3 regions of the Shinella sp. S4-D37 genome follow, and region 1 is predicted to be linked to each of the others. Evidence: riboswitches for the same ligand, from Rfam matches in the RefSeq annotation. Region 1 holds a riboswitch; each other region holds the start of a gene.
What was found. A riboswitch is a leader RNA that binds a small molecule or an ion and turns the genes downstream of it on or off. The one in region 1 is predicted to bind thiamine pyrophosphate.
Positions count from the first base shown of each region.

Region 2: it holds a riboswitch for thiamine pyrophosphate, as region 1 does, so the genes downstream of both, thiD (bifunctional hydroxymethylpyrimidine kinase/phosphomethylpyrimidine kinase) here and thiC (phosphomethylpyrimidine synthase ThiC) in region 1, are expected to answer to the same signal.
Region 3: it holds a riboswitch for thiamine pyrophosphate, as region 1 does, so the genes downstream of both, thiB (thiamine ABC transporter substrate binding subunit) here and thiC (phosphomethylpyrimidine synthase ThiC) in region 1, are expected to answer to the same signal.

Region 1 is NZ_JBFNXL010000005.1:357,348-366,685, forward strand. Features, by position in the region: gene AB3G45_RS09220 (thiazole synthase) at 1-537, opposite strand, end outside; gene thiS (sulfur carrier protein ThiS) at 539-736, opposite strand; gene thiO (glycine oxidase ThiO) at 733-1,719, opposite strand; gene thiC (phosphomethylpyrimidine synthase ThiC) at 1,722-3,545, opposite strand; TPP riboswitch at 3,638-3,754, opposite strand; gene AB3G45_RS09240 (Bax inhibitor-1/YccA family protein) at 3,888-4,604, opposite strand; gene AB3G45_RS09245 (anti-sigma factor) at 4,636-5,409, opposite strand; gene AB3G45_RS09250 (sigma-70 family RNA polymerase sigma factor) at 5,396-5,941, opposite strand; gene AB3G45_RS09255 (YqaA family protein) at 5,996-6,433, opposite strand; gene AB3G45_RS09260 (alpha/beta hydrolase) at 6,438-7,268, opposite strand; gene AB3G45_RS09265 (ABC transporter ATP-binding protein) at 7,283-7,969, opposite strand; gene AB3G45_RS09270 (ABC transporter ATP-binding protein) at 7,966-8,715, opposite strand; gene AB3G45_RS09275 (branched-chain amino acid ABC transporter permease) at 8,708-9,338, opposite strand, start outside.
Region 2 is NZ_JBFNXL010000005.1:3,411,953-3,421,290, reverse strand. Features, by position in the region: gene AB3G45_RS24255 (LysE family translocator) at 1-90, opposite strand, end outside; gene AB3G45_RS24250 (GNAT family N-acetyltransferase) at 165-1,052, opposite strand; gene dut (dUTP diphosphatase) at 1,057-1,530, opposite strand; gene AB3G45_RS24240 (peptide chain release factor 3) at 1,624-3,204, shown strand; TPP riboswitch at 3,261-3,357, shown strand; gene thiD (bifunctional hydroxymethylpyrimidine kinase/phosphomethylpyrimidine kinase) at 3,400-4,209, shown strand; gene AB3G45_RS24230 (LysE family translocator) at 4,213-4,830, opposite strand; gene AB3G45_RS24225 (AraC family transcriptional regulator) at 4,908-5,702, opposite strand; gene AB3G45_RS24220 (GFA family protein) at 5,706-6,110, opposite strand; gene AB3G45_RS24215 (class II glutamine amidotransferase) at 6,384-7,205, shown strand; gene coaBC (bifunctional phosphopantothenoylcysteine decarboxylase/phosphopantothenate--cysteine ligase CoaBC) at 7,198-8,403, opposite strand; gene AB3G45_RS24205 (hypothetical protein) at 8,590-8,817, opposite strand; gene AB3G45_RS24200 (potassium channel family protein) at 8,947-9,338, opposite strand, start outside.
Region 3 is NZ_JBFNXL010000005.1:4,001,968-4,011,305, reverse strand. Features, by position in the region: gene AB3G45_RS27140 (saccharopine dehydrogenase NADP-binding domain-containing protein) at 1-493, opposite strand, end outside; gene AB3G45_RS27135 (Lrp/AsnC family transcriptional regulator) at 606-1,046, shown strand; gene AB3G45_RS27130 (NAD(P)/FAD-dependent oxidoreductase) at 1,036-2,289, opposite strand; gene AB3G45_RS27125 (GntR family transcriptional regulator) at 2,359-3,012, opposite strand; gene AB3G45_RS27120 (glutamine synthetase family protein) at 3,190-4,539, shown strand; gene AB3G45_RS27115 (NAD(P)/FAD-dependent oxidoreductase) at 4,539-5,846, shown strand; TPP riboswitch at 5,958-6,070, shown strand; gene thiB (thiamine ABC transporter substrate binding subunit) at 6,109-7,116, shown strand; gene thiP (thiamine/thiamine pyrophosphate ABC transporter permease) at 7,118-8,743, shown strand; gene thiQ (thiamine ABC transporter ATP-binding protein) at 8,736-9,338, shown strand, end outside.

The DNA of each region.
Region 1 (9,338 bases):
CGGCACCTCGGGGAAATGCGCACGAAACGTCTTGAGCGCCATCTGGTTCACCGGCCCCATGGCCGAGCCGATCGGCGCGCACCACGGCATCAGCACGCGGCAGCCGGCCTCGATCAGCTTTTCCGCGACGACGAGGTCGTCCGTCGTATAGGGGAAGACCCGGAAGCCTTCTCCCGTCAGGATGCGGGCGGCCTCGACGAGGCCGAAGACGTCGGGCTGCAGGGTGTCGTGATGGCCGATCACCTCCAGCTTGATCCAGTCCGTGCGGAAGACCTCGCGGGCCATTTTCGCCGTCAGCACGGCCTCCTGCACGCTGTGGCAGCCGGCGGTGTTGGGCAGGACATGCACGCCGAGCGCATGGATCAGCTCGAAGAACGCACCGCCCCCCTTGCCGCCGGCGGTTTCGCGGCGCAGCGACACGGTGACGATCTCCGCCTTCGCGCGGCGCACGGCCTCGGCGAGGATCGCGGGGGAGGGATAGCGGGCGGTGCCGAGCAGCAGGCGGGAGCGCACCTCCTTATCGTAGAGCTTCAGCATGTCAGCCTCCCTGCATGGGCGAGAGGATTTCGATGCGGTCGCGCGCGCCGAGCGTGAAGCCGGCGCGGTCCTCGCGGTGCACCAGCTCGCCGTTGACGGCCGTCGCCAGCCACTCGCCCTCGTAGTCGAGGGCAGCGAGCAGGTCGGCAAGCGTCGCCGCCGCGACCTCCTGTTCCTCGCCGTTGATGATGAAGGTCATGACGCCCTCCTTTCCGGTTGTGCCTGCTCTACGAGGAGCCGCCGCGCGACCTCGCCCGCCATGGCGGGGGCGAGCAGGAAGCCGTGGCGGTAGAGACCGTTCACATGCAGCGTGCCGTCGTGCTCGCTGACGCGCGGCAGGTTGTCGGGATAGGCCGGGCGGATGCCGGCGCCTGTTTCCGTAAGCCGCGCCTCACCGAAGGCGGGGTGCAGCGTATAGGCGGCGTTCAGCAGTTCCATGAGCGAACGGGCGGTGATGCCGCCGCCGTCGGCGCTCTCGATCATCGTCGCGCCCACCATGAAGCGGTTCCTTCCGCGCGGCACGATGTAGATCGGGTGGCGCGGATGCAGCAGGCGGACGGGGCGGGAGAGGTTGACCTCCGAAGTTTCCACATAGAGCATCTCGCCGCGCACGCCCCTGAGGTCCGGCAGGCTGCCGATCTGCGCGGCGCCGGTGCAGTCGACCACGCGGTCGTAGCGTGCGGCATCCGGCGTGCCGTCCGCGCCGAAGAGGAAGCGCATGCGCGCCTCCTCCAGCCCGGCAGTGAGGGCCGAGAGCGCGCGTTGCGGGTCGAGATGGGCCTCCTGCCGGAAGAACAGCGCCCTGGGGAAGCGGCTGGCAAGATCGGGCTCCAGATCGGCGATGGCCGCGGCATCCAGCCATTCCCAGCCGCTCGTGCGGCGGGCGAAACGGTCGAGCTCCCCGGCATCGCGGCCGGCGGCGACGACCAGCGTTCCGCGACGCGTGACATGACCGGGCACGGCCGCCTCCCACCAGTCGGCGGCCGAGCGGCCGAGCGTCACGACGGGTTCCTCCGCGCTTTCGCGCTCACACCAGGGGGCCAGCATGCCGCCGGCAAAGCCGGAAGCGCCGAGGCCGACCTTTTCGGCCTGCTCGGCGATGGTGACGTCGAAACCGTGGCGATAGAGCTGCCAGGCGACCGTGAGGCCGGCGACGCCGGCTCCTTTGACGAGGACGCGCATGGTCATTCTCCCGCCGCGACGTCGGAAAGCGGCATGTAGAGGTCGCCGCCGTCACGATATTTCGCCGCCATGGCCTCCAGCCCCTCCTTCTGCGCTTCGGCGCGAATATCGTGCGAGATGCGCATGGAGCAGAATTTCGGGCCGCACATGGAGCAGAAATGTGCCACCTTGTGCGCCTCCTTCGGCAGCGTCTCGTCGTGGAAGGCGCGGGCGGTCTCCGGGTCGAGCGAGAGGTTGAACTGGTCCTCCCAGCGGAATTCGAAGCGGGCGCGCGACAGCGCGTCGTCGCGGGTCTTCGCCGCCGGATGGCCCTTGGCGAGATCGGCGGCGTGGGCGGCGATCTTGTAGGTGATGACGCCGACCTTCACGTCGTCTCGGTCGGGCAGGCCGAGATGTTCCTTCGGCGTGACGTAGCAGAGCATGGCCGTACCGAACCAGCCAATCATCGCCGCGCCGATGCCCGAGGTGATGTGGTCGTAGCCGGGTGCGATGTCCGTCGTCAGCGGCCCGAGCGTATAGAACGGTGCCTCGCCGCAGGTCTTCAACTGCTTGTCCATGTTCTCCTTGATCTTGTGCATCGGCACATGGCCGGGGCCTTCGATCATGACCTGGCAATCCTTCGCCCAGGCGATCTGCGTCAGTTCGCCGAGCGTTTCGAGTTCGGCGAACTGCGCGGCGTCGTTGGCGTCGGCGATCGAGCCGGGGCGCAGGCCGTCGCCGAGCGAGAAGGAGACGTCATAGGCTTGGGCGATGTCGCAGATCTCGTCGAAATGCTCGTAGAGGAAGCTTTCCCGGTGGTGATGGAGACACCACTTGGCCATGATCGAGCCGCCGCGCGAGACGATGCCGGTGACGCGGTTCACGGTGAGCGGGATATAGGCGAGCCGCACGCCGGCATGGATGGTGAAATAGTCGACGCCCTGCTCGGCCTGCTCGATCAGCGTGTCGCGGAAGACCTCCCAGGTGAGGTCCTCGGCAATGCCGTTGACCTTCTCCAGCGCCTGGTAGAGCGGCACGGTGCCGATCGGGACCGGAGAATTGCGGACGATCCATTCGCGGATGTTGTGGATGTTGCGGCCGGTGGAGAGGTCCATGACCGTATCGCCGCCCCAGCGGATCGCCCAGACCATCTTCTCCACCTCTTCCGCCATGGAGGAGGTGACGGCGGAATTGCCGATATTGGCGTTGATCTTCACCAGGAAGTTCCGGCCGATGATCATCGGCTCGGCCTCCGGATGGTTGATGTTGGCCGGGATGATGGCCCGGCCGCTCGCGACTTCCTGGCGAACGAATTCCGGCGTCACGAAATCGGGGATATGGGCGCCGAAGCTCTCGCCGTCGCGGACGAGCGCTTGCTTGGCGGCCTTGCGACCGAGGTTTTCGCGGATGGCGATGAATTCCATTTCCGGCGTGATGATGCCGGCGCGGGCATAGGCGATCTGGGTGACGGCCTTGCCGTCCTTCGCCCGGCGCGGGCGGTTGCGGATCGGGAATTCCGGCGTCAGCCGCTCGCCGGTGGCAAAGCCGTTGTCCTCCGGGCGGATGTGGCGGCCGTCGTATTCCTCGGTGTCGCCGCGCGCCGCGACCCAGGCCGCGCGCAGCCGCGGCAGGCCGCCCTCGATGGAGACGACATGGGCGGGGTCGGTATAGGGGCCGGAGGCGTCGTAGACGATGACCGGCGGTTCGCCGGAGGTCGGATGCAGGGCGATCTCGCGCATCGGCACGCGGATCTGCGGGTGCTGCTCGCCGGCTATGTGGATCTTGCGCGAGGCGGGCAGGGCGCCGGTCGTGACGGTGGGGGTGAGCTTCTGGGCGGCAATATTCATCGTGAGGCTCCAAGTTTGCGGTTGGAGACCCAGTCCTAGAGCCGGAATGATGGAAGGACGCGTAGGCGGAATCCGGGTTGCGGATTACGGGTTCTACAGCGCTTGCACCGTCCCTACGCCAGTATGAACTGGATCAGGTTCAACGGGTCACTGCGCTGCGAAAGCCAGCAGTATCTCAGCCCCTTGTCGGGACCCCCCTGGTGAATGCCCCAAGCAAAGACGCTACGTGGTGATTTGTCAACCGGGTAAAATATGTAAAAAATAACTTACGTATATTACGGTGCGGGAAATGAAAACGGCGGGGTTTTGCCCCGCCGTTCTCTTTGAAATCCCGGGCGAAAACTATTCACGTTCGCCGGTGAAGTTCAGCAGCAGCTGGAAGATGTTGACGAAGTTCAGGTAGAGCGAAAGCGCGCCGAACACGGCCATCTTCTGCTGCGATTCCTGGTCGATGTTCTCGGCGTACTGTTCCTTGATGTTCTGCGTGTCCCAGGCGGTGAGGCCGACGAAGACGACGATGCCGATCACGGAAATGGCGAACTGCAGGGCGCTCGAGCCGAGGAAGATGTTGACGATCGAGGCGATGATGACGCCGATGAGGCCCATGATCAGGAACGAGCCGAACTTCGAAAGGTCACGCTTCGTCACATAGCCGTAGAGGCTCGTCGTACCGAACATGGTGGCGGCGATAAAGAAGGTGCGGGCGATGCTCGTGCCGGTGAAGACGAGGAACACCGAGGCGAGCGACAGGCCCATGACGGCGCAGAAGGCCCAGAAGGTCATCTGCGCGGCGCTGGCCGACATCGTCTGGATCTTGAACGAGAAGAAGAAGACGAAGGCGAGCGGCGCCAGCATCACCACCCATTTCAGCGGCGAGGAGAAGATCGGCACGTAGAGCGCCGGCGTCGAGCCGACGATGAAGGCGACGAGGCCGGTGATGACGAGGCCGGCGCCCATATAGTTGTAGACGCGCAGCATGTGCTGGCGCAGGCCCTCGTCGAAGAGGGCGGCCGACTGCGCCTGCGCGCCGTAGCCAAATCGCTGTTGTACGGGGTCCATCGAATGTCTCCTTCGGTTTGGAAGCGGTTGATCAGTAGAGCGTGCGCGAGAGGTCGCGCGCGGTTTCAGCCAGGTCGTCGGCCTTTCGGCTTTCCGACACCAGCGCATAGGCGACGTCGCCGATCTGCCAGTAGGCGGCCCGGGCATTGTCGGCGTGGAAGAGCAGGACGTGCTGCACGCCGAACGAGCCGGGGCGCACGGCAAAGAGCGACAGGCGCTCGCCCTTGCGCGGCTCCAGCACCAGTTCGACGCTCGGGCCATAGGCGGAGGGGAAGACCTGCGTGTCGATCACGCCCCAGCCCTTCGGCAGGTCCGGCAGCACGATCGCGGTGGCCGAGCGGATCTCGGCCGGATCGAAGGTCTCGATCTCCGGCTGGGAGGTCATGGTGTCGCGCAGCAGCGTCGTCTTGTGCGCGCGCACCGCCTCCTCCACGAAGGCGGGTGGCGGCGTGGAGGCAACGACCTCGGTGGCGCCGAACGGGCCGAGCACGGCATGGGCCGTCCAGCCGGCGGTAACGAACAGGGCGATGGCCGCGGCGCGGCGGAAGACGGAGAAGATGCGGCGGCGCGACAGCGCGCGTTCGAGGAGCCGCGCGGCCTCGCGCGTTTCCTGCCGGATCACCGTGCGGTGGTCGGCGAGCGCCAGGCGCAGTTCGTCGCGCACGCGCAGGTCCTTCATGATCTGCGCGGCGACCTCCGGCCGTTCCGAAAGATAGGCCTCCACCTCGATGCGCCGGCCGACGGCAAGCTGCTCGTCGACATAGGCGTTGAGGTCGGTTTCGAGAATGGGGTCATTGCTGGTCATCGCCAGTGCCTCCGACGAGCCTGAGATGTGTGACGGGAGCGGCTGTGCCGCTCTGTTCGAAGGCGCGCAGCCGCTGGCGGGCGCGGGCGACGCGCGACATCAGCGTGCCGACCGGAATGCCCAGCGTTTCGGCCGCCTCCTGGTAGGAAAGCTCCTCGATCGCGACGAGATGCAGGGCCTCGCGCTGGTCTTCCGGCAGGGCGAAGAAGGCGTTGCGGAGCTGCGTCAGGCGCACCGAATGGTCCTGGTTCGCCGGAACGGACGCCTCCGTCAATTCCGCGGCGGCATCGTGCCGGCGTTCCTGCGAGCGGCGCTGGCGCAGCCGGTCGACATGCGCGTTGTGCAGGATCGACATCAGCCAGTTGCGCACGCTGGCGCCGGTGCGGAAGGTCGACTGCCGCTCGTAGGCCTTGACCAGCGCGTCGTGCACCAGGTCCTCGGCCTCGTCCGGATTGCGCACGAGCGAGAGCGCGTAGCGCCTGAGCGCTGCGAGCTGTCCGATCACGTTGAAGCCGGGTGTCTTTCCGTTCATACCCCAGTATACGAAAGCCGGGCGGCGCCCATTCCACTCCTGCTGGAAAAATTTTCAGAACCAGTGCAGCACGAGGGCGGCGAGCACGATGTAGCGGCCGAACTTGGCGATGGAGACGACGGCGAGGAAGCGCAGGAAGGGTTCGCGCATGATGCCGGCGGCCACCGTCAACGGGTCGCCGATGACCGGCATCCAGCTGAGCAGCAGGCTCCACCAGCCGTATCTGCGATACCACCGACCGGCCCGTTCGAGGTTGCCGTCGCTGACGGGAAACCACCGCGCGCCGCGGAACCGCTCGACGCCGCGGCCGAGCAGCCAGTTGACGACCGAGCCCAGCACATTGCCGGTGCCGGCGACGAGGATCAGCAGGATTGGGGAATAGGTTGCGGTGGCCAGCAGGCCGCCGAGCACGGTTTCCGATTGCGCCGGCAGGATGGTGGCGGCGACGAGCGCGGCGAGGAAGAGCCCGCCATAGGCGGCAAGCGTGCCCATCGGATCAGGGCGAAAGCAGGGTTCGGGTGAGGGGATGCCCGGGATCGGCAAGGCCGTCGACGATGTCGAAATGGTGCCGGTTCGGCTCGACGATGGTCGCCGTCGTGGCGCCGAGACCGGTCCAGATGTTGGCGAGCAGGGCGTTCTGGCGCAGGAACTCCGCCCGCTCCATGGCACCCGCCCAGCAGGTGAGCCGTGTGCCCGTGACGGGGCGCAGCAGGGCCGGGCTCTCGGCGATGGCCTCCGCCTCGTCGATATGCAGCCGTTCGTTCATGGCGGTGGGCATGAGCGGGCGCAGGTCGTGCAGGCCGGAGAGGGAGAGGACATGGCGGATGCGGGCGAGCGTTTCGGCGGAAAGCGGCGAGGCTTGCGATACCATGCGGCTGACGAGCTGGCCGCCGGCAGAATGGCCGATCAGGCGGAGGTCGCCGGCGACCAGACCTGCTGCCGTCTCGATCGCCGCCGCGACCTCGCGCACGATGCCGCCGAGGCGGATCGCCGGGCAGAGCGTGTAGGAGGGCACGGCGACGGCGTAGCCATGGGCAAGGGGACCGGCGGCAAGATGCGACCAGAAGCTCTTGTCGAGCCGCAGCCAGAAGCCGCCATGCACGTAGACGACGAGGCCGCATGGCGTGCCCTCGGGTAGGAAGAGGTCGAGGCGATTGCGCTCGCCCTCGCCATAGGCAAGGTCGAGCCTTGTCCGGCCTTCGGCGGCAAGCGCCGCGCGCATCCGCTCTGCCGGCTCCACCCAGGCGGCGGGCCAGCGGGCGCCGCCCGGAATGTTGCTGCCGTTCTCATAGGCGTCGTCCCAGTCGGTGATCCTGTAGCCGAACATGCGGTCCTTCCTTCCTAAACGCCGAGATAGCGGTCCTGCAGCTCCCGGGTGAAGGCCGGCGGCGGACCGGAAAACACCGTGCGGCCCTTTTCCAGCACACAGCAGCGGTCGGTGAGCGGCAGGAGCTCGGAAAGCGTCTTGTCGACGACGAGGATCGACTGGCCTTCCGCCTTCAGCCGCCGGATCGCCGCCCAGATATCCTGCCGGATCACCGGCGCCAGCCCTTCGGTCGCCTCGTCGAGGATGAGGAGCTTCGGGTTGGTCATCAGCGCGCGGCCGATCGCCAGCATCTGCTGCTCGCCGCCGGACAGCGTGTCGGCATATTGCCCCAGCCGCTCGCCGAGCCTTGGAAAGAGATCGACGACCTTCGCCAGCGTCCAGGCGCCGCGCCGGGCGGAGGCGAGGAGGTTTTCCTCGACCGTCAGGTTGGCGAAGCAGCGGCGCCCCTCGGGCACGAGGCCGATCCCGAGCCGGGCGATACGGTGCGGCAGGAGGGAAGTCACGGCCTTGCCGTCGAAGGCGATGCGGCCGGCACGGGCCGGCGTCAGGCCGAGGATCGAGCGGATCGTCGTCGTCTTACCCATGCCGTTGCGGCCCATCAGCGCCACCACCTCGCCCTCGCCGACCGCAAGCGACACGCCGAACAGCGCCTGCGAGGCGCCGTAGAAGGTCTCGACCGCCTCAAGCACGAGCAGGCTCATGCGGGTTCTCCCAGATAGGCCCGGCGCACCTCGGGGTCGTTGCGGATCTCGCTGACGCTGCCGGTCGCGATGATGCGGCCGTAGACCAGCACGGACACGCGGTCGGCCAGCGCGAAGACGGCGTCCATGTCGTGCTCCACCAGCAGGATCGGCGCTTCCCGGCGCAGCCCGTCGAGAAAGCCGGTCAGCGCCTTGGAGCCTTCCGGCCCCATGCCGGCCATCGGCTCGTCGAGCAGGAAGGCCTTCGGCTCCATCGCCAGCGCCACGGCGATCTCCAGTTGCCGGCGTTCGCCGTGGGAGAGCGCCGCGGCGGGGATGTTGGCCCGGTCGGCAAGGCCGACGCGTGACAGCATCCGCATTGCCGGTTCGGTGAGCGCGGTGTCGCGCGCCACGGGACGCAAGAAGCGCAGGCTCGTTCCCTGCCGTGCCTGCACGGCGAGCATGACGTTGCGCAGCGCGGAAAACTCCTGGGCGAGCGAGGAGATCTGGAAGGTGCGGGCAAGGCCCATGCGGGCGCGCCGCGCCGTGTCGAACGCGGTGACGTCCGTGCCGAGGAAGCGGATGCTGCCGGCATCAGGCGCGAGCGCGCCGGAAATCTGGTTGATCAGCGTGCTCTTGCCCGCGCCGTTCGGGCCGATCAGGGCGTGGATCTCGCCGGGCCTGAGATCGAGGCTGGCGCCGTTCGTCGCCTTCAGCGCGCCGAAGGACTTTTCGAGGTCTTTGACTTCGAGCACCGGTTCAGCCATGGCGCGACCTCCCGGCCAGAAGGCCGAGGAGCCCGCCGCGCGCGAAGAAGACGACGGCGAGGAGGACGAGGCCGAGGAAGAACTGCCAGCGTTCCGTCAGGCCGCCCAGCGCATATTCGAAGAGCACGTAGAGCGTAGCCCCGGCCAGCGGGCCGAACAGGCGGCTCTTGCCGCCGAGGATGATCAGCACGATCAATTCGCCGGACATGTGCCAGGACAGCATGGAAGGGCTGACGAAGCGGTTGAGATCGGCAAAGAGCGCGCCGGCAAGGCCGGTGATCGCGGCCGAGAGCACGAAGGCGACGAGGCGGATCGTGAAGGGCGAGATGCCGATGGCGGCGAGCCTCACGGGGTTCTGCCGCGCGGCCTCCAGCGCCGCGCCGAAGCGGGAGGCCCGCAGGCGATGGAAGAGGAGAAGGCCCAAGAGCAGCAGCACGAACACCACGGCGAAATAGGGAAAGGGCCTTGCCGTGTTGAGGCCGGGAAAGCCGTTGCGCATGGAAAGCGACAGGCCGTCCTCGCCGCCATAGGCCGGCCAGGAGATCGCGAAATAGTAGATCATCTGCGCGAAGGCAAGCGTGATCATGATGAAATAGACGCCCGACGTGCGCAGGCTGACGAGG
Region 2 (9,338 bases), 3.1 Mb from region 1:
CCGCGCGACGATCGCCGTGATGCCGGGACCGGGAATGATGGCGGCGATGAACAGGGCGCCACAATAGGCGAGCAGGACGGCGACGGTCATGGCGAACTCCGAAGGATCGCGCCCTTCTAGCGCAAATCCGGCCAAAGCGCGAAGCGGTTTTACCGCGCCGCTTATCAGAACCCGGCCGTCGGCGGCAGTGCGAAAGGCTGTTTCGGCAAGAGGCTTTCCGCCGCGCGCAGCATCAGCACCATGTCGTCCGCATCCGGCACGGCCGTGCCCGCCCAGCCGAGGTGATCGGGCGCAAAGCGCACGGTGACGCGGGGAGGGGCGATGCGCAGGCTCGCCAGGATATCCGCAAGGCGGGGAATATGCGCGCCGACGATGTCCAGCAGCTCGAAGCCGCCGTCCTCGCCGATCTGCCAGGCGATTACGGCATTGGCCTCTTCCATGAGGTCCAGCCTGATATCCGGCGTCAGCGCGGCGTTGAAGAGGAACATCTCCTTCTGCCGGAGCGGCGCGAACCGGTCCGACACCGGCCGGCGGCCGTCGAGCAGGCGGCCGAGCAGCGTCATGTCGGCCTCGCTGCCGATATCGAGCCGGCGGAGCGGGCCCGCCCGTCCGCCCGCCGGCGCCGACCCGGTGAAACGGTGCTGCGCCAGCGCGCGAAACCCGTAGCGACGGTAGAGGTCCGGCGTATCGGTCAGCAGCGCCACGGCCTCGAACCCTTCCGCATCGCAGTGCCGCAGCGCGGCCTCCATGACGTCGCGATAGAGCCCCCGGCCGCGATGCTCCGGCCGCACGGCGCCCGATTGCAGGCCCGCGGCGCGCACGAAGGTGCCGTCGACGACGAGCGGCAGCGAAAAGGCGGTTATATTGGCGATGCAGCGACCCGCGCCGTCGAACCAGGCGAAGGGAACGCTCGTCGGATCCGGCCCGCCGAGCCGGTCCAGCACCGTCACATCGATGCCGAATATGTCCTCGAGGAGGCCGGCGAACGCCAGCCAGGCGGCCCTGTCGCCGAAATAGTCCGAGCGGAAGCAAAGGCGCTTTCGGTCGGGCACCGCCCTAGCGCACGCCGGTGGACCCGAAGCCGCCGGCCCCGCGCGTGGTCTCGCTCGCCGTCTCCGCCTCGTGCACGGCGACCTGCGTGACCGGGGCGATCACCATCTGCGCGATGCGCATGCCGCGCTCGATGACGAAGGGCTCTTCGCCGAGATTGACGAGCAGCACCTGCACCTCGCCGCGATAGTCGCTGTCGATCGTGCCGGGCGTGTTGAGGCAGGTGACGCCGTTCTTGAAGGCAAGGCCCGAGCGGGGGCGGACCTGCCCCTCGTAGCCCGACGGGATCTCGAAGACGAAGCCGGTCGGCACCAAGGCACGCTTGCCGGGGGGGAGCGTCAGCGGCCGGTCTTCCCCCACGGCGGCGCGCAGGTCCATGCCGGCGGCGCCGCCCGTCTCGTAGGCGGGAAGCGCGATGCCCGCGCCGTGCGGCAGGCGGAGAAGGTTGAGCGTGGGTCGGGCGGGAGCATGTGCGTTCATGCGCCCATAAGCCGGCCGTAGTCCCGCCCCGTCAATTGCATCTTCCCGGCGGAGTCTGTAAAGACCGCGGCAACTCACAGGATATTGCAGAAAATGGCCGAAACCCTTGCAGAGGCGGTCTCCCGCCGCCGCACCTTCGCGATCATCGCGCACCCGGACGCCGGTAAGACGACCCTCACGGAAAAGCTCCTGCTTTTCGGCGGCGCCATCCAGCTCGCCGGCGAGGTGAAGGCGAAGAAGGACCGCATCCAGACCCGTTCGGACTGGATGAAGATCGAGCGTGAACGCGGCATCTCCGTCGTCACCTCGGTGATGACCTTCGAATATGACGGCAACGTCTTCAACATCCTCGATACGCCCGGCCACGAGGACTTCGCCGACGACACCTACCGCACGCTGACGGCGGTGGACGCGGCCGTCATGGTCATCGACGCCGCCAAGGGCATCGAGCCGCGCACGCTGAAGCTCTTCGAAGTCTGCCGCCTGCGCGACATCCCGATCATCACCTTCGTCAACAAGATGGACCGCGAAAGCCGCGACCCGTTCGAAATCCTCGACGAGGTGGAGGAGAAGCTGGCGCTCGATACCGCCCCGGTCACCTGGCCGGTCGGCCGCTCGAAGACCTTCTGCGGCTCCTATCACCTCGCCGACCGCACCTTCCGCGGCTCGGATACGCAGGTGCAGCCGACGAGGATCGACGATCCCGCGGAGGTGGCGAAGAACCTGCCGGAAAACGAACGGGCCGTCTTCACCGAGGAGCTGGAGCTTGCCCGCGAGGCCTGCCGGCCCTACGACCAGGAAGCCTTCCTCGAAGGACACATGACGCCGGTCTTCTTCGGCTCGGCGCTCCGTAATTTCGGCGTGCGCGACCTCATCAACGCGCTCGGTGCCTTTGCGCCGCCGCCGCGCGACCAGGTGGCGGACGTGCGCAAGGTGCACGCCTCGGAAGACAGCATGACGGCCTTCGTCTTCAAGATCCAGGCCAACATGGACCCGAACCATCGCGACCGCATCGCCTTCGCGCGCGTCTGCTCCGGTATGCTGGAGCGCGGCATGAAGGTGCGCCTTGCCCGCACGGGCAAGACGATCGGCCTGTCGGCCCCGCAATTCTTCTTCGCCTCGCAGCGCCAGCTGGCCGACACGGCCTATGCCGGCGACGTGGTAGGCATCCCCAACCACGGCACGCTCCGCATCGGCGACACGCTGACGGAAGGCGAGGCGCTAGTCTTCGAGGGCGTGCCGAACTTCGCGCCGGAAATCCTGCGCCGCGTGCGTCTGGAAGACGCGATGAAGGCCAAGAAGCTGAAGGAGGCGTTGCAGCAGATGGCGGAAGAGGGCGTCGTGCAGCTCTTCTCGCCGGAAGACGGCTCGCCCGCCATCGTCGGCGTCGTCGGCGCGCTGCAGCTCGACGTGTTGAAGGAACGGCTTTCGACGGAATACGGCCTGCCGGTCTCCTTCGAGATGTCGCGCTTCTCCGTCTGCCGCTGGATCTCGTCGGACAGCGCGGCGGAGCTGGACAAGTTCGTCACCCAGCGCCGCGGCGATATCGCCCGCGACCTCGACGGCGACCCGGTCTTCCTGGCACAGGACGCCTTCTCGCTGCGCTACGAGGCGGAACGCTATCCGGCGATCAAGATGGTCGCCATCAAGGAATATCACGTCACCAAGGCGTGATCGGGCCGGGGTCCTGCCACTTTCGGCGTGACAGGCGCCCCTGCATTTGCGAGAACCGTTCGAGACAGGGGCGTCCGCCGGAAGGCGGGCTGAGAAGCACCCTTTGAACCTGAACCGGATCATGCCGGCGGAGGGAGTCGAACGGGTGCCGCATCGCCGTCGCCCCGAGGCCGCCCCTGCCGAAAAGGAGGCGAGATGGCCGACGCAATCGCAAACATTCTCTCGATCGCGGGCTCCGATCCCTCGGGCGGCGCGGGCATCCAGGCGGATATCAAGACCTTTGCCGCGCGCGGCACCTATGGCATGGCGGCGCTGACGGCCTTGACGGCGCAGAACACGCAGGGCGTTTTCGGCGTGCATCTCGTACCGCCCGATTTCGTCGCCGCACAGATCGCCGTGGTCTTCGCCGATATCCGGGTGGATGCGGTGAAGATCGGCATGATCGCCTCGGCGCAGATCGCCGAAGCGGTGGCCGCGGCCCTGTCGCCGCATCGCGAGGTCCCCATCGTGCTCGATCCGGTCATGGTCGCCAAGGGGGGCGCCTCGCTTCTGGCGCGGGAGGCCGTGGCGGCGCTGACGCAACGGCTCTTGCCGCGTGCAAGCGTGCTGACGCCGAACCTACCGGAGGCCGCCGCGCTGCTTAGCGAAGCGGAGGCCGTGGACCGGGCCGGCATGGAGGACCAGGCAAGGCGGCTGCTGGCGCTCGGCCCCAAGGCGGTGCTGCTGAAGGGCGGGCACCTGCCGGGCGCCGAGAGCCCCGACGTGCTCGCGACGCCAGACGGGCTGCACTGGTTCGAGGGCGTGCGGGTGCTGACGCGCAACACGCATGGCACCGGCTGCTCGCTGTCGAGCGCGATCGCCGCCGAACTCGGCAAGGGGCTTGCGCTCGCCGATGCCGTGGCGGCGGCCAAGCGCTTCATCGCAGGGGCCGTGCGGCTGTCGGATGCGCTGACCGTCGGTTCCGGCCACGGCCCGCTGCATCATTTCCACGCGTCCGCGACCTGAGCGTCAACGGTCCGCGAGCGCGAGCCTGAGCCCCATGAAGCCAAGGGCGGCGGCAAAGCCGCGCTGCGTCCATGCGATGAGCTTCGGCCGGCTCAGCACCTGCCGGCGCAGGCCGGCGGCGAGCGCGCCATAGCCCACGAAGACGAGGAAGGTGAGGGCCATGAAGACGCCGCCGAGGACAAGCATCTCGCCCGTCGCCTCGCCGGAGGCGCCTGCCGGGATGAACTGCGGCAGGAAGGCGAGGAAGAACAGCGAAAGCTTCGGGTTGAAGATGTTGGTGAGGATGCCCTTGCGCACGATCCTCGACGCTTTGCCGGCCGGCGTCTGTTCGGGGCCGAGGTCCAGGGCATTGCTGTCCCTCAGCAGACTCCAGGCGATGAACAGGAGATAGGCGACGCCGATATAGCGCAGCACCTCGAAGGCGAGCGCGCTGGCATGCAGCACGGCAGCAAGGCCGGCGACACTGGCGAGGATATGCGGAACGATGCCGAGGGTGCAGCCGAAGGCGGCCAGAACGGCGACGCGGAACCCGCCGCTGATGCCGAGCGCCAGCGTATAGATCACGCCGCTGCCCGGCAGGAGGATGACGACGAGCGAGGTGATGAGGAATTCCAGGGTCATGTCCGGTCCCGTGCGATTTGAAAGGCGGCAGGGAACACCGGAAGGGCGCCGGGGTCTTGAACGAAATTGCAGGCGGTTCAGGCGCGGGCAGCGAGATAGGCGCCAGGCGTGTAGCCGTAGCGGCGGGTGAAATTGCGCGTCATGTGGCTCTGGTCGGCAAAGCCGGCCGCGGCGGCGGCCTCGGCGAGCGGGGTGCCGGCGGCGATGAGCCGGCGGGCAAGTTCGGTGCGGCGCTGGAGCAGGTAGGCGTGCGGGGGCAGGCCCGTGAGCCGGGCGAAATCGCGCACCAGCCGGAAGCGTCCGAGCCCGCAATCGCCGGCAAGGTCTTCAAGCGTCACGGCCGAAGCGGGGTCGCCGTCGAGCCGGTCGCGGGCGCGATTGATGGCTGCCGGGCCGTCCTGTCTCGGCGTCTCTTCGCGCAGCACGGCGGCAAGCAGCAGGAGAAGCTGCTCCTCGCGGCCGAGCGAGGTGGCCTGCTTGTCGAGAAGCAGGGCGAGCAGACGGGAAACCAGGCCCCCAATGCGCCTGTCGTCCAGTACCGGCGCGTAAAATTCCTCGCGCGGGCGTCCTTCGAAAATATCCTCCGCCGCCGCGCGGACGATCGCCGGCTCCAGATAGAGCATGCGCCAGGCGCGCGGGGCATCGCCGAGCGGCGCGCCGTCATGCACCTCGCCGGGGTTGACGGTGATCGTGTTGCCGGCCGCCGCCTCCACCAGTCCGCGTCCGCTGGCCGATTTCTGCGCGCCGCGTTCGATGAGGCCGATGCCGTAGGTCTCGTGGGTGTGGCGCGCGAAGCTGTGCCGGCTGTCGGCGAAAACCGCCTCGATGCCGTCGAGGCCCGTGCGGACGATCTGGAAACGCTCCCTCGCCACGCTTCAATCCCGTGCGACGCCGGGAAGCGCCGCCGTCTCCCCGAACCAGTCGAGGGCCGAGCGGCACCAGATCTGGCTTTTCGGGGAGAGCGCGGCGCGCTGGTTGATGCTGCCCCAGCGGATGCCCCAGGTCGCCGCGTCCTCGTCGGTGCCCGTCGTGAACAGCGGCGAGCCGCATTCCGGGCAGAAATATTGCAGGCGCTTGCGGCCGTTCCCGGCGGTCTTCGTATAAAGTTTCGGCGGATTGCCGGTGAGGCGCACGGCCTCGCGCGGGACGCTCGCGGTGACGCGATAGGGCGAGCCGGTCAGGCGTTGGCAATCCGTGCAATGACAGATGGAGACCGCCTCGGGGTCGATCTCCGCCTCGTAGGTCACGAAGCCGCAATGGCATTGGCCGTCGATCCGCATGGTCCATCCTCCCGCCGCGGGGCATGGCGGAAGGATAGGGCTTACCGGCGGCGCGTCAATGCGCCGGCCTGACGAAGGTGCGGCTCACAAAAACATGTTCCGTCGGAAACTGCGCCTCTCGCCGCTGTGGTCATAATGACACGCATGGTTTCGGCCCGTTTACATTCGTTAACGCATTTTTACCCATTTGCGTTGAAAATCCGGGCAGTGCCATGGTTAATGCGTCGGGTCCACCACCGGTCCCCACCGGCCTTCGAGAGCGAGAATAGCGTCATGTGCCGTTGGGCAGCCTATCGTGGAGAGCCGCTTTTCCTTGAGGAACTGGTGTCCTCGCCCGCTCATTCGTTGATCGAGCAATCCCATTGCGCCACCCGCGCCAAGACGGCGACCAATGGCGACGGTTTCGGCATCGCCTGGTATGGCGAGCGCCCGGAGCCCGGGCGCTACCGCGATATCCTGCCGGCCTGGTCCGATTGCAACCTCAGGAGCATCGCCAGCCAGGTCCGCTCGCCGCTCTTCCTTGCCCATGTGCGCGCCGCGACGGGCGGCGGCACGCGGCGCGACAATTGCCATCCCTTCGTCCACGGCATCTGGTCCTTCATGCACAACGGTCAGATCGCCGATTTCGAGCAGCTGCGCCGGCCGCTCGAAACCATGCTGGACAACGATCTCTACACGGCCCGCACCGGCTCGACCGATTCGGAGCTGCTCTTCCTGCTCGCCCTGCAGTTCGGCCTTGCCCGCGACCCGCTCGGCGCCATGGCCGAGACGATCGCCTTCGTCGAGCGGCTCGCCGCCCATCTGGAGCGCCGCGTGCTCGTGCGTTTTACTGCCGCCTTTACCGATGGCGACCAGCTCTATGCGGTGCGCTATGCGACGGACTATGCCGCGCCGACCCTTTATGCCGCGCCGATGGGCGCGACTGGCGGCTATTGCCTGGTCTCCGAGCCGCTGAACGACGACACGGAAGCCTGGGTGGAGATTCCCGACGGCAGCGCCGTCGTGCTCGGCGAGAACGGCGTCGACGTGCGCATCTTCTCCCCCGCCGGCCGGCCGGCGCAGGCGATGGAAGGCCGCCTCGCCCTCGTCAGGTAAGCCGTTCGGCGATCCACCCGGCGAGGCGCCCGGCGACCTCGTCCTTCGAAAGGTCCGGCCATTGCTCGACGCCGCCGGCGGTGATCAGCTTCACGCTGTTGCGCGTGCCGCCCATGATGCCCGTTTCCGGCGAGACGTCGTTGGCGACGATGAGGTCGGCGCCCTTCTTCTGCAGCTTCACCCGGCCGTTGCTCTCGACGTCCTGCGTCTCGGCAGCAAAGCCGACGACGACCGCCGGGCGCTTGGCATGGTGGCCGACGGTCTTCAGGATATCGGGGTTCTCGGCGAGTATCAGCGGCGGCGGGCCTTCGCCCGATTGCTTCTTGATCTTCTCCGTGTTCGGCGTCGCCACGCGCCAGTCGGCGACGGCCGCGACCATGACGGCGATATCCGCCGGCAACGCGGTGAGCACCGCCTGCAGCATCTCGTTCGCCCGCTCGACCTTGACGACCCTGACGCCCGGCGGATCGTCGAGCGTGACGGGACCGGACACCAGCGTCACCTCGGCCCCGAGCCGGGCGAGCGCGGCGGCGATGGCATGGCCCTGCCGGCCGGAGGAGCGGTTGGCGATGTAGCGCACGGGGTCGATCGGCTCATGAGTCGGCCCGGAGGTGACGACGGCCTTGCGGCCGGCGAGCGGCCTTGTTCCGCCGTCGAGGAGGCCTTCCACGGCAGCGACGATCTCGAGCGGCTCGGCCATGCGGCCAAGACCCGCCTCGCCGCCTTCCGCCATCTCGCCGGCATTGGGGCCGACAAAGGCGAGCCCGTCCCCGCGTAGCGCCGCGACATTGCGCCGGGTCGCCGGATGCGCCCACATCTTCGGGTTCATGGCGGGGGCGATGAGCACCGGCCGGTCGGTGGCAAGCAGCACAGCCGAGGCAAGGTCGTCGGCAAGGCCGTTCGCCATCTTCGCCATCAGGTCGGCCGTGGCGGGGGCGACGACGACGAGGTCGCAGTCGCGCGCCAGCCGGATATGCCCGACATCCTGCTCGTCCTCGCGGGAGAAGAGATCGGTATAGACATGGCCGGCCGAAAGCGCGCCGACGGCAAGCGGCGTGACGAATTGCTGTGCGCCCGCCGTCATGACCGGGCGAACCTCCGCGCCGCGCTCGCGTAGCCGGCGGATGAGGTCGAGGCTCTTGTAGGCGGCAATGCCGCCGGACAGGACGAGGAGGATGCGTTTTCCAGCAAGCGGCATGACGGGTCCCGAACAATTCCAGCAAAAGTGCTGGAGCGGTTTTGCGCCCGCAATGGCGTGAAAACAAGACGCCGGAGCGTTTTCATGCGTCGCAGGAGCGCGGAAACCCATCTCCCGGTACATGAGGTGCACGACCCGTCCTGTCTCGTCGCGGCGGCGGTTCCCCTCGTCCTGGCCGGCAAGACCCTAGTGGCAGACCTTCACCTTCTTGATGATGAGGTTGCCGTAATAGTCGTATTTCTTGATCTTCTTCCAGAAGCACTTCGGCTTGTGGCCGTAATAGTGCGTGGCAAGCTCGACGGCGCTTTCCGGTCGGATCGTCGCGGCATCCGGCATCATGCCGGCGAGCGACGGTGCGGCAGAAGCACCGAAGGATAGGGCGGTAATGGCTATGGAAACAAGGATAGTGCGCATGGACGGCTCCCCTCTGGTCCATTGGAGAATACGGTCTTGCAATGCGGGTGTGCCGGTTAATCCGACTTTTCTAAAGTAGCACCTTTCCCGGCGCGCGAAAACAGCCGGGGCGGGCCAAGACAGGGTGGTTCAGGCGCCCTCGTCCGGAATGTTCAGCACATGGCCGCAGGCCTTGCAGTGCACGGCATCGGCCTCGTGGCGCGACAGGCCGCATTGCGGGCAGGGGAAGTTCACCTTGTAGGGCCGGACGATCGCCTGCGCGAGACGAACGAAGAGCGAGATGCCGATGATCATCGTGAGGATGGAGGTGAGTTTTCCAAGCGTGCCAGGCAGGATGATGTCGCCGAAGCCGGTGGTCGTGACGGTGGCGACGGAGAAGTAGAGCGCGTCGACGAAGCCCTCGAAGCCCTTCGCGCCGTAGAAGAAGTTGCTGTAGACGAAGCCGGTGACGAGGAAGAGGAAGACGAGGAAGTTGACGCAGGCCTGGATGACCTCCTCCTTGTCGCCGTGGCCGATGCGGT
Region 3 (9,338 bases), 3.6 Mb from region 1:
TCAGGTTATAGTTGAGCGCGTTGGACGGGTACTGCGGCAATGCGCCGACGCGCATACGCACGCTTTCGAGCGAATCGAAACGGCTGGCGAGGTCGTTGGCGACGATGGAGATGAAGCCCGGCGCAAGGCCGCACTGAGGGATGAAGGCCGTCTTGGCGTTTTCCGCGATGCGCTTGACCTGGCGGGTGGATTCGACGTCTTCCGTGAGGTCGAGATAGTGCAGGCCGGCGTCCGCGGCAGCTTCCGCGATGGCGACCGTCAGGTGATAGGGCGCGGCGGAGAGGACGGCGAACTTGCCGGCAAGGAGCGCGCGGAGTGCAGCACCGTCGGCAATGTCGACCGCGGCGGTCGAAACGGCATCGTGGCGCTCGATGGCGGCGAGCTGCTCGTCCGAACGGTCCGCGACGGTGACGCGGTAATCCCCGCTGTGAGCCAGCATGCGGGCGATGGTCGAGCCGATCTTGCCTGCGCCGATGACGACGATGTCCTTCATGTGATTTCCCTCCGGCATGAATTGATGCTGATATTTTGAGGGCCAGTGGTGTCGATTTAAAGCGCCGTATCCGGCATAATACATTATCGGTATCGGCAGAATGACGGTGAAAATGAGCATTTCGACGCTAGGCGCCAAGGATCGGGAGCTGCTCGCCATCCTCAGCGAGAACGCCCGCGAACAGACCGCGACCATCGCCCGCAAGCTGGGCCTGTCGCGTACGACCGTGCAGGCGAAGATCGACCGGCTGGAGCGGGACGGGGTGATCGCCGGCTACGGCGTGAAACTGTCCGACGCCTATGAGAGCGGCATGGTGAAGGCGCATGTGCTGATCACCATCGCGCCGAAGACGCTGGCACGCATCACCACGGAGCTGCGTGCCATCTCGGCCGTGCGGACGCTGCATTCGGTCAGCGGCAGTTTCGACCTGATCGCCGTGGTCGAGGCCGCCTCGATCGCCGAACTCGACCACCTGATCGACCGCATCGGCGCCATCGACGGCGTGGAACGCACGCTGTCGTCCATCATCCTGTCGACGCGGATCAGGCGATGAACCGCTCCGGCCGGTAAGGCCCGATATTGATCACCGTGCGCTCGCCCAGCATCTTTTCCGCCAGCACGCGGCCGGTGATGGGTCCGAGCGTCATGCCGTGATGGGCGTGGCCGAAGGCGAACCAGAGGCCGGCATGGCGGGGGGCCTTGCCGATGATCGGCATCATGTCGGGCGTGCAGGGGCGGCAGCCCATCCAGGGTTCCTCGTCGCGCCGTTCGGCGAGCGGGAAGAATTCGCGCGCCACCTTTTCCGCCCGGCGAAGCTGGACGGGCGTCTTGCGGGTATCGCGCCTGGCGAATTCGGCACCGGTGGTCAGGCGAATGCCGCGCTGCATGGGTGCGAGGAAGTAGCCGCGCTCGGCATCGAGCACCCAGTTGTTGAGCTTCGCGCCCTCTTCCGCGCCGTAATGCATGTGGTAGCCGCGCTTGACGGCGAGCGGGAAGCGGTAGCCGAGCTTGCGCGTCACCGTATCGGCCCAGGGGCCGAGCGCGACCACGACTTCCTTGCCTTCGAGCAGGCCCTCGGGCGTTGCGATGCGCCACCCCTCGCCTTCCAGCACATGCTCGATGGTCGCCGCGTCGCCCGATTTCAGTTCGCCGCCCAGCGACTGGAAATAGGCGAGGTAGCGTTTCAGGAGGCTCTGCGGATCGAGGATCGACCACGGATCGGTCCAGCGCAGGCCGCCAGTGAGGTCGGCGCGAATGGAGGGCTCGGCCTCGGCCACCTCCGCCGTCGTCAGCTTCTGGTGATTGACGCCGAAATTGGCGGACAGCTTCTCTGCGTCCGCATAGGCCTTGTCCCTCTCCTTCTCCGTGCGAAAGACCTTCATCCAGCCGTCCTTGCGGATGAGGTCTTCCGCGCCCGAGGCGGCGATGAGGTCGGCATGCTCGGAAATCGAGTTCTCGATGAGCGGCGCATAGAGATGGGCGATGCTCTGGTGCTGGCGAAAGCCGGAATGCCACCAGTAGCGGGCGAGGAACGGGATGATGCCGGGGATCGCCGAGGGGTGGTAATGCGCGTCGATCGTGTTGTTCAGCGCATAGCGGAAGAGCGCCCCAAAATCGTGCGGGAAGCCGTAGGGGAAGACGCCCTCGCGCTGGATGAGGCCGGCATTGCCATAGGAAGTCTCTTCCGCCGCTCCGCGCCGGTCGACGAGCACCACCGACCGGCCGCGCCGGATGAGATGGATCGCGGTCGATATGCCGATCACGCCCGCGCCGAGAACAATGACATCCGTCTTCATGAGCCTGCCCCAAGGAAATTTTCGTCTGCGCATCAATGCATGCGGGCTGCCGGCAAGGCAAGGCGCCGGCTATTGGCCCGCCAGCCGCAGCAGGTTCTCGATCGCCGCCCGCTCGAAGCCACCGATTCCCTCGGAAATATCGGCCTTGATCGCCGCCGCAACGGCATCCTCGTCACGCTTGCGCAGCGCCACGATGGCCTCCTGGTGGCGGTCGACGAAATAGAGCTGGGCGACATGCTCCATGGCGATGCCGAGGAAGGGGCCGAGCTGGAGCCAGACGCTCTCCACCATCGGCAGGATCACCTGCTCGGGATTGGCGGTGTAGAGCGTGCGATGGAATTCCTGGTTCAGCAGCAGGGCATTGGCATTGTCCTTGCGGGCGATCGCCTCGTCCTGCGCCTTGTCGATCTCCTCCAGCTTGTCGATCCGGCGCTCCGTGATATGCGGGACGGCCCGGCGGGCGGCGTGCTGCTCCAGCACGGAGCGCAGCGAGACGAGTTCGCTGAACCGGTCCGCGGTCATGCGCGGCACCATGATGCGGCGGTTGTCCAGCACGCGCAGCGCGCCTTCGGACGAAAGGCGGCGCAGCGCCTCGCGCACCGGCGTCGGGCTACTCTCCATCGCTTCGGCGATACCGCGGATCGTCAGCGATTCCCCCGGCCGGATCGAGCCGACCATGATCGCCTGGCGCAGGCGCCGATGCGCATATTCATGCGTCGTCATGCCGTCCGGCCGGTCAAGCGGCTCAAGCGCCAAATTGCCCAATCCATCCCTCCTCAAAGGCTGCGACCTGCTACCCTGTCCATTGTGACAGGTTCTAGCAGCTTGACCCCCGACAAGAAAGTGTGCATATTTTGAAAATGTGATCACAAAAATAATTATGTGATACGGAAGGGAACCATGACTCCGAACGACGATGCCAATTGGCTGATCAATGCCGACGGCGTGGAGAGCATCCAGGCCGTGGTCTGCGACCTGAACGGCATCCTGCGCGGCAAGCGCGTGCCCGTGGGGCAGGCGGAAAAGGTGCTGAAGGGCGGCATCCGCATGCCGCTTTCCATCGTGGGCGTGGACGTGTGGGGCGAGGATATCGTCGGCTCCAGCCACGTCTTCGCCTCGGGCGACATGGACGGCATCTGCAGCCCGACCGGCCGCGGCGCGCTGCCCGTCAACTGGACGCTGAAGCCGTCGGCCGTCGTGCCGCTCTGGCTGTTCAAGGAGGACGGCAACCCCTTCCTCGCCGATCCGCGCCAGGCGCTCGCCCATATCGTGCGGCAGTACCATGAACTGGGCCTGCACCCCGTCGTCGCCTCGGAAATGGAATTCTACCTGATCGACGCCGAGCCCGACCACGCCGAGCCGCCGATCTCGCCCTATACCGGCAAGCGGCTCGATTCCGACGCCATCCTCTCGATCGACGAACTCGACGATTTCGGCCAGTTCTTCTCCGACGTCTATGCGGAATGCGAGCGGCAGAACGTGCCGGCGGATTCGGCCGTCGCCGAAAACGGCATCGGCCAGTTCGAAATCAACCTGATGCATTCCGACGACCCCTTGAAGGCCGCCGACGACGCGCTGTTCTTCAAGCGCATCATCAAGGGCGTCGCGCGCAAGCACGGCTTTGCCGCCACCTTCATGGCAAAGCCCTACGGCATGCGTTCGGGCAGCGGCATGCACATGCATTTCAGCCTCATCGACGAGGACGGCAACAACGTCTTCGACAACGGCACGCCGGAAGGCTCCGACATCATGAAACACGCCGTCGCGGGCCTGACGCGCGGCATGGCGGAATCGACGCTGCTCTTCGCGCCGCATTTCAACTCCTATCGCCGCCTGCGGCCGGACACGCACGCGCCGACCTCCGTCTCCTGGGGTTATGAGAACCGCACCGCCGCCATCCGCATTCCCGGCGGCAACAACAAGGCACGGCGCATCGAGCACCGCGTCGCCGGCGCGGACGCCAATCCCTATCTGGTCATGGCCGGCATTCTCGGCGCCGCCCTCGTCGGCATCCGCAACAACTGGGAGCCGCCGGCGCCGGTCTCGGGCCGCGCCTATCTCTCGCAACTGCCGCGCATTCCCTCGGAATGGGGTTCGGCCGTCACCGCCTTCGAGAACGGCTCGATCGTCTCGGAGATCTTCGACGCCGACCTCCGCTCCATGCTGATCGCCTGCAAGCGGCAGGAAATCGCCGGCTTCGCCGAACAGGTGACCGACTTCGAATTCAGCGCCTACCTGGAAATCGTCTGATGGCCAACAACGTCTCCTATGCCGGCAACGGCGCCTATCCCGACAGCTACTACGCCGCCTCCCGCAACATCATCCGCACCCCGAAGGTGCTGGAGGGCGCGGTCACGGCCGACGTCGCCGTGCTCGGCGCCGGCTATTCCGGCCTTTCCACCGCCATCCACCTTGCCGAGAAGGGCTACAAGGTGGTGATGGTCGAGGGTGCCGGCATCGGCTGGGGCGCCTCCGGCCGCAACGGCGGGCAGGTCGTCAACGGTCTCAATGCCAGCCTCGACACCATCAGGCGCCGCTACGGCGATGAAGCCGGCGCCTTCGTCGGCGGCCTGGTGCAGGAGGGCGGCAGGATCATCCGCCGCCTGGTCTCGCAGTATGATATCGATTGCGACCTGAAGGACGGCAACATCTACGCCGCCTACACGCCCGCCCACATGAAGGAGCTGGAGCAGAAGAAGGCCCTGTGGAAGAGCTACGGCATGGACGACCACCAGATGCTCGACAAGGCGGCGATCCAGAAGCTGGTGAAGACCGACGCCTATATCGGCGGCATGCTGGACACGACCGGCGGCCACATGCATCCGCTCAACCTAACGCTCGGCGAGGCCAGGGCGCTGGAGACGCTCGGCGGCGTCATCTACGAACAGTCGCCCGTCACCCGCGTCGAGCACGAAGCGGAAAAGCCCGTCATCCACACGGCGAAAGGCAGCGTGACGGCCAACGTCGCCGTCATCTGCGGCAATGCCTATCTCGGCCATGTCGTGCCGAAACTGGTTTCGCGCGTCATGCCCGTCTCCACCCAGATGGTCGCCACCGAACCACTCGGCGCCGAACGCGCCGACGCGCTGATCCCGAGCGACATGTGCGTGGAAGACGTGCGCTACATCCTCGATTATTTCCGCCTGTCGGCCGACAAGCGCATGATCTTCGGCGGCGGCACCGTCTACGGCGGCACGGACCCAGCTGACGTGCGCGCGAAAATCCGCCCGAACCTCGAAAAGGTCTTCCCTTCGCTGAAGGGCGTGAAGATCGACTATGCCTGGAGCGGCAATTTCGCGCTCTCCTTCTCGCGCGTGCCGCAGATGGGCAAGATCGGCAGGAACACCTATTTCGCCCACGGCTACAGCGGCCACGGCGTGACCGGCTCTCACCTTTTCGGCCGCATCCTCAGCGAGGCGGTCGACGGCGACCTTTCTCGCTTCAGCCAGTTCGAGAAGCTGCCCTGGATCCCCTTCCCGGGCGGGCGCCTGTTCCGCGCACAATATTCCACCATCGGCTCCTGGTGGTATCAGTTCAAGGACGCCTTCGGTCTTTGAGGCCTCACACATTTCAGAACGACAGGGCCGGCGTTCCCGCCGGCCTTTTGTTTGCAACGCCACCGACCGCCAAACCCCTTGCGCACCGCCGCAAGCGGGATTATGCCTTGCCTTGCTCTAACGGGGTGCCCGCGGGTTTCGATCCACCGGCTGAGAGGCGATTTCGCCAACCCGAAGAACCTGATCCGGCTCGTACCGGCGGAGGGATTAGACGGCACATCCAGCGCCCTACTCCCGTTTTGTGAACAGCAAGGAGGCGCAGATGCGCAAGACCCTTTTCTCCACCATCGCGGCACTCGCCGTTTCCCTCGCGTCTCCCGCGCTCGCGCAGGAAAAGACGCTGACCATCTATACCTATGAGAGCTTCGTCGCCGAATGGGGGCCTGGCCCCAAGGTAAAGGAAGCCTTCGAAAAGACCTGCGACTGCACCGTCGAATGGGTCGGCGTCGCCGACGGCGTGGAACTGCTGACGCGCCTGAAGCTTGAAGGCGAAGGCACGAAGGCCGACTTGGTGCTCGGCCTCGACACCAACCTCATCACCGAGGCCAAGGCGACCGGCCTCTTCGAGGCGCATGGCCTTTCGCCGGCCGACCTCACCGTGCCGGGCGGTTTCTCCGACGACACGTTCCTGCCCTACGACTACGGCCATTTCGCCGTCGTCTATGACAGCGAGACGCTGAAGACCCCGCCGGCGAGCCTGAAGGACCTCGTCGAAGGCGACCCGTCGCAAAAGATCGTCATCGAGGACCCGCGCACCTCGACGCCGGGCCTCGGCCTGCTGCTCTGGGTGAAGTCGGTCTATGGCGACAAGGCGGGCGAGGCCTGGGGCAAGCTCAAGGATCGCGTGCTGACCGTCACGCCCGGCTGGTCGGAAGCCTATGGCCTCTTCACCAAGGGCGAGGCGCCGATGGTGCTGTCCTACACGACCTCGCCGGCCTACCACGTCATCGCGGAGAAGAGCGAGCGCTACAAGGCCGCCGCCTTCTCCGAAGGCCATTACGTGCAGATCGAGGTCGCCGGCCTGACGCGCACCGCCGACGACAAGGATCTCGCCCGCCAGTTCCTGACCTTCATGACCGGCCCGGAGTTCCAGTCCATCATCCCGGAAACCAACTGGATGATGCCGGCCGCCAAGACGAAGGACCCGCTGCCTGCCGCCTTCGACGCGCTGGTGAAGCCGGAAAAGACCTTCCTGATGCCCTCGGACGAGGTCGCGGCCAACCGCAAGGCCTGGATCGACGAATGGCTGACGGCGATGAGCGCCAAGTAACGTGATCTTCGCGCGCGCCGAACGACGGACGCTGCGTGTCGCCGGGGGCCTTGCCCTCGGCACCGTGGTCGCTTTCGTCGGCGCGGCGACGGCCGTGCTTCTCGCCTATGCCGGTCCCGGCGCCGGTGCGCCGCTGTTCGATGCCTATATCGGGCGCGTCGCGCGGTTCACACTGCTGCAGGCGACGCTCTCGACGCTGCTCTCACTCCTTCTCGCCATTCCCGTCGCCCGGGCGCTCGCCCGGCAGCGGGATTTTCCGGGCCGCGTCTGGATCATCCGGCTTTCCGTCGTGCCGCTCGGGCTACCGGCGCTGGTCGCCGCGCTCGGCGTCGTCGAGATCTGGGGCCGGCAGGGCGTCGTCAACGACCTCCTGGGGCTTGCCGGGCTGCAGAACCCCGTCAGCGTCTACGGGCTCGCCGGCATCCTGATCGCCCATGTCTTCTTCAACCTGCCGCTCGCCGCGCGCTTCCTGCTGGCGGCGCTTGACCGCATTCCGGCGGAATACTGGCTGACCTCCGCCAATCTCGGCATGGGCGGCGGCGCGGTCTTCCGGCTCATCGAATGGCCGGTGATCCGGCGCATCCTGCCGGGCATTGCCGGGCTCGTCTTCATGCTCTGCGCGACGAGCTTCACCATCGTGCTGACGCTCGGTGGCGGGCCGGCGGCAACGACGATCGAGGTGGCGATCTACCAGGCGCTGCGCTTCGATTTCGATCCCGAGCGCGCCGTGCTGCTCGCCGTCCTGCAGATCCTCGTCACGGCGAGCCTGCTCTGGCTGATCTCGCTGTTCGGCCGGCCGCCGGAGGAGGGCATGACGGCCGGCCGCACCATCCGCCGTTTCGACGGGCGCCGGCGCCGCCTTCCCGACGGTCTCGTCATCCTCGTCTTCACCCTCTTCACCGCCGCCCCGCTCGCCGCCACCCTCGTCTCGGGCCTTTCCGCCGATCTCGGCCGGCTGGCGCTCGATCCGCTGCTGCACCGCGCGCTCCTCACCAGCCTTGCCATCGCCTTCGCCTCGGCCTGGCTCAGCCTTGCGATCGCGCTGCCGATCGTACTCGTGCCGCGGCTTGCGGAAACGGGCGAGGCCGGCATCGCGACGCGGCTGATGGGCCGCGCATTGCCGGCGGTCGGCTCGCTCATCCTGCTCGTGCCGCCGGTCGTCGTCGCCACGGGCTGGTTCCTCGTGCTGCGGACCTTCGGCGAAACCGGGCGCTTCGCCCCCGCCGTCGTCACCGTCCTCAACGCGCTGATGGCGCTGCCCTTCGTCGTGCGCGTGCTGGAGCCGGCCTACCGCACGCATCTTGCGCGCACCGCCCGGCTCGCCCTCAGCCTCGGCGTCACCGGACTGCATCGCCTGCGATGGATCGACCTGCCGGCCCTCCAGAAGCCGCTGCTCACCGCCTTCGCCTTCGCCATGGCGCTGTCGCTCGGCGATCTCGGCGCCGTCGCCATCTTCGGAGCGGAGGGGTTCACCACCCTGCCCTGGCTGCTCTTTTCCCGCATGGCGAGCTATCGTACCGCGGATGCCGCCGGCATCGCCCTGCTGCTCGGCACGATATGCCTTCTCCTGACGCTGCCCTCGACGGCGGCGGAGCGCCCGACCGAAAGACAACGCGCCGATGCCTGACCTCGCCATCCGCCTCACCGATGTCACCGTCCGCTTCGAGGAGAAGCGGCTGTCCTTCGACTGCGCCATTCCCACCGGGGCCGCGGTCGCCGTTTCCGGCCCCTCGGGCGCAGGAAAATCGACGCTGTTCAACGTCATCGCCGGCTTCCAGGCGTCGGCCTCCGGCGCCGTCCGGCTGCTCGGGAAAGACATGGCGGGGCGGGACCCCGCAGAACGGCCGGTCTCGATCGTCTTTCAGGACAACAATCTCTTCGCGCACCTGACGATCGCCGACAATGTCGGCCTCGGCATCGATCCGGCCTTGCGACTGGATCCGCCGGCACGCCAGCGCGTGTTCGCCGCGCTGGCCCGCGTCGGCCTCGGCGGCTACGAGCGGCGCCTGCCGGGCTCGCTCTCCGGCGGGGAACGGCAGCGCGTGGCACTCGCCCGCGCCCTCGTGCGGCGCCGGCCGATCCTGCTGCTCGACGAACCCTTCGCCGCGCTCGATCCGGCCATGCGGGCGGAGATGGCAAAACTCCTGGCGGAGCTGCGCCGCGAGACGAAAAGCACCATGCTTTTCATCACCCACCAGCCCGAGGACATCCGCCGGCTGGCC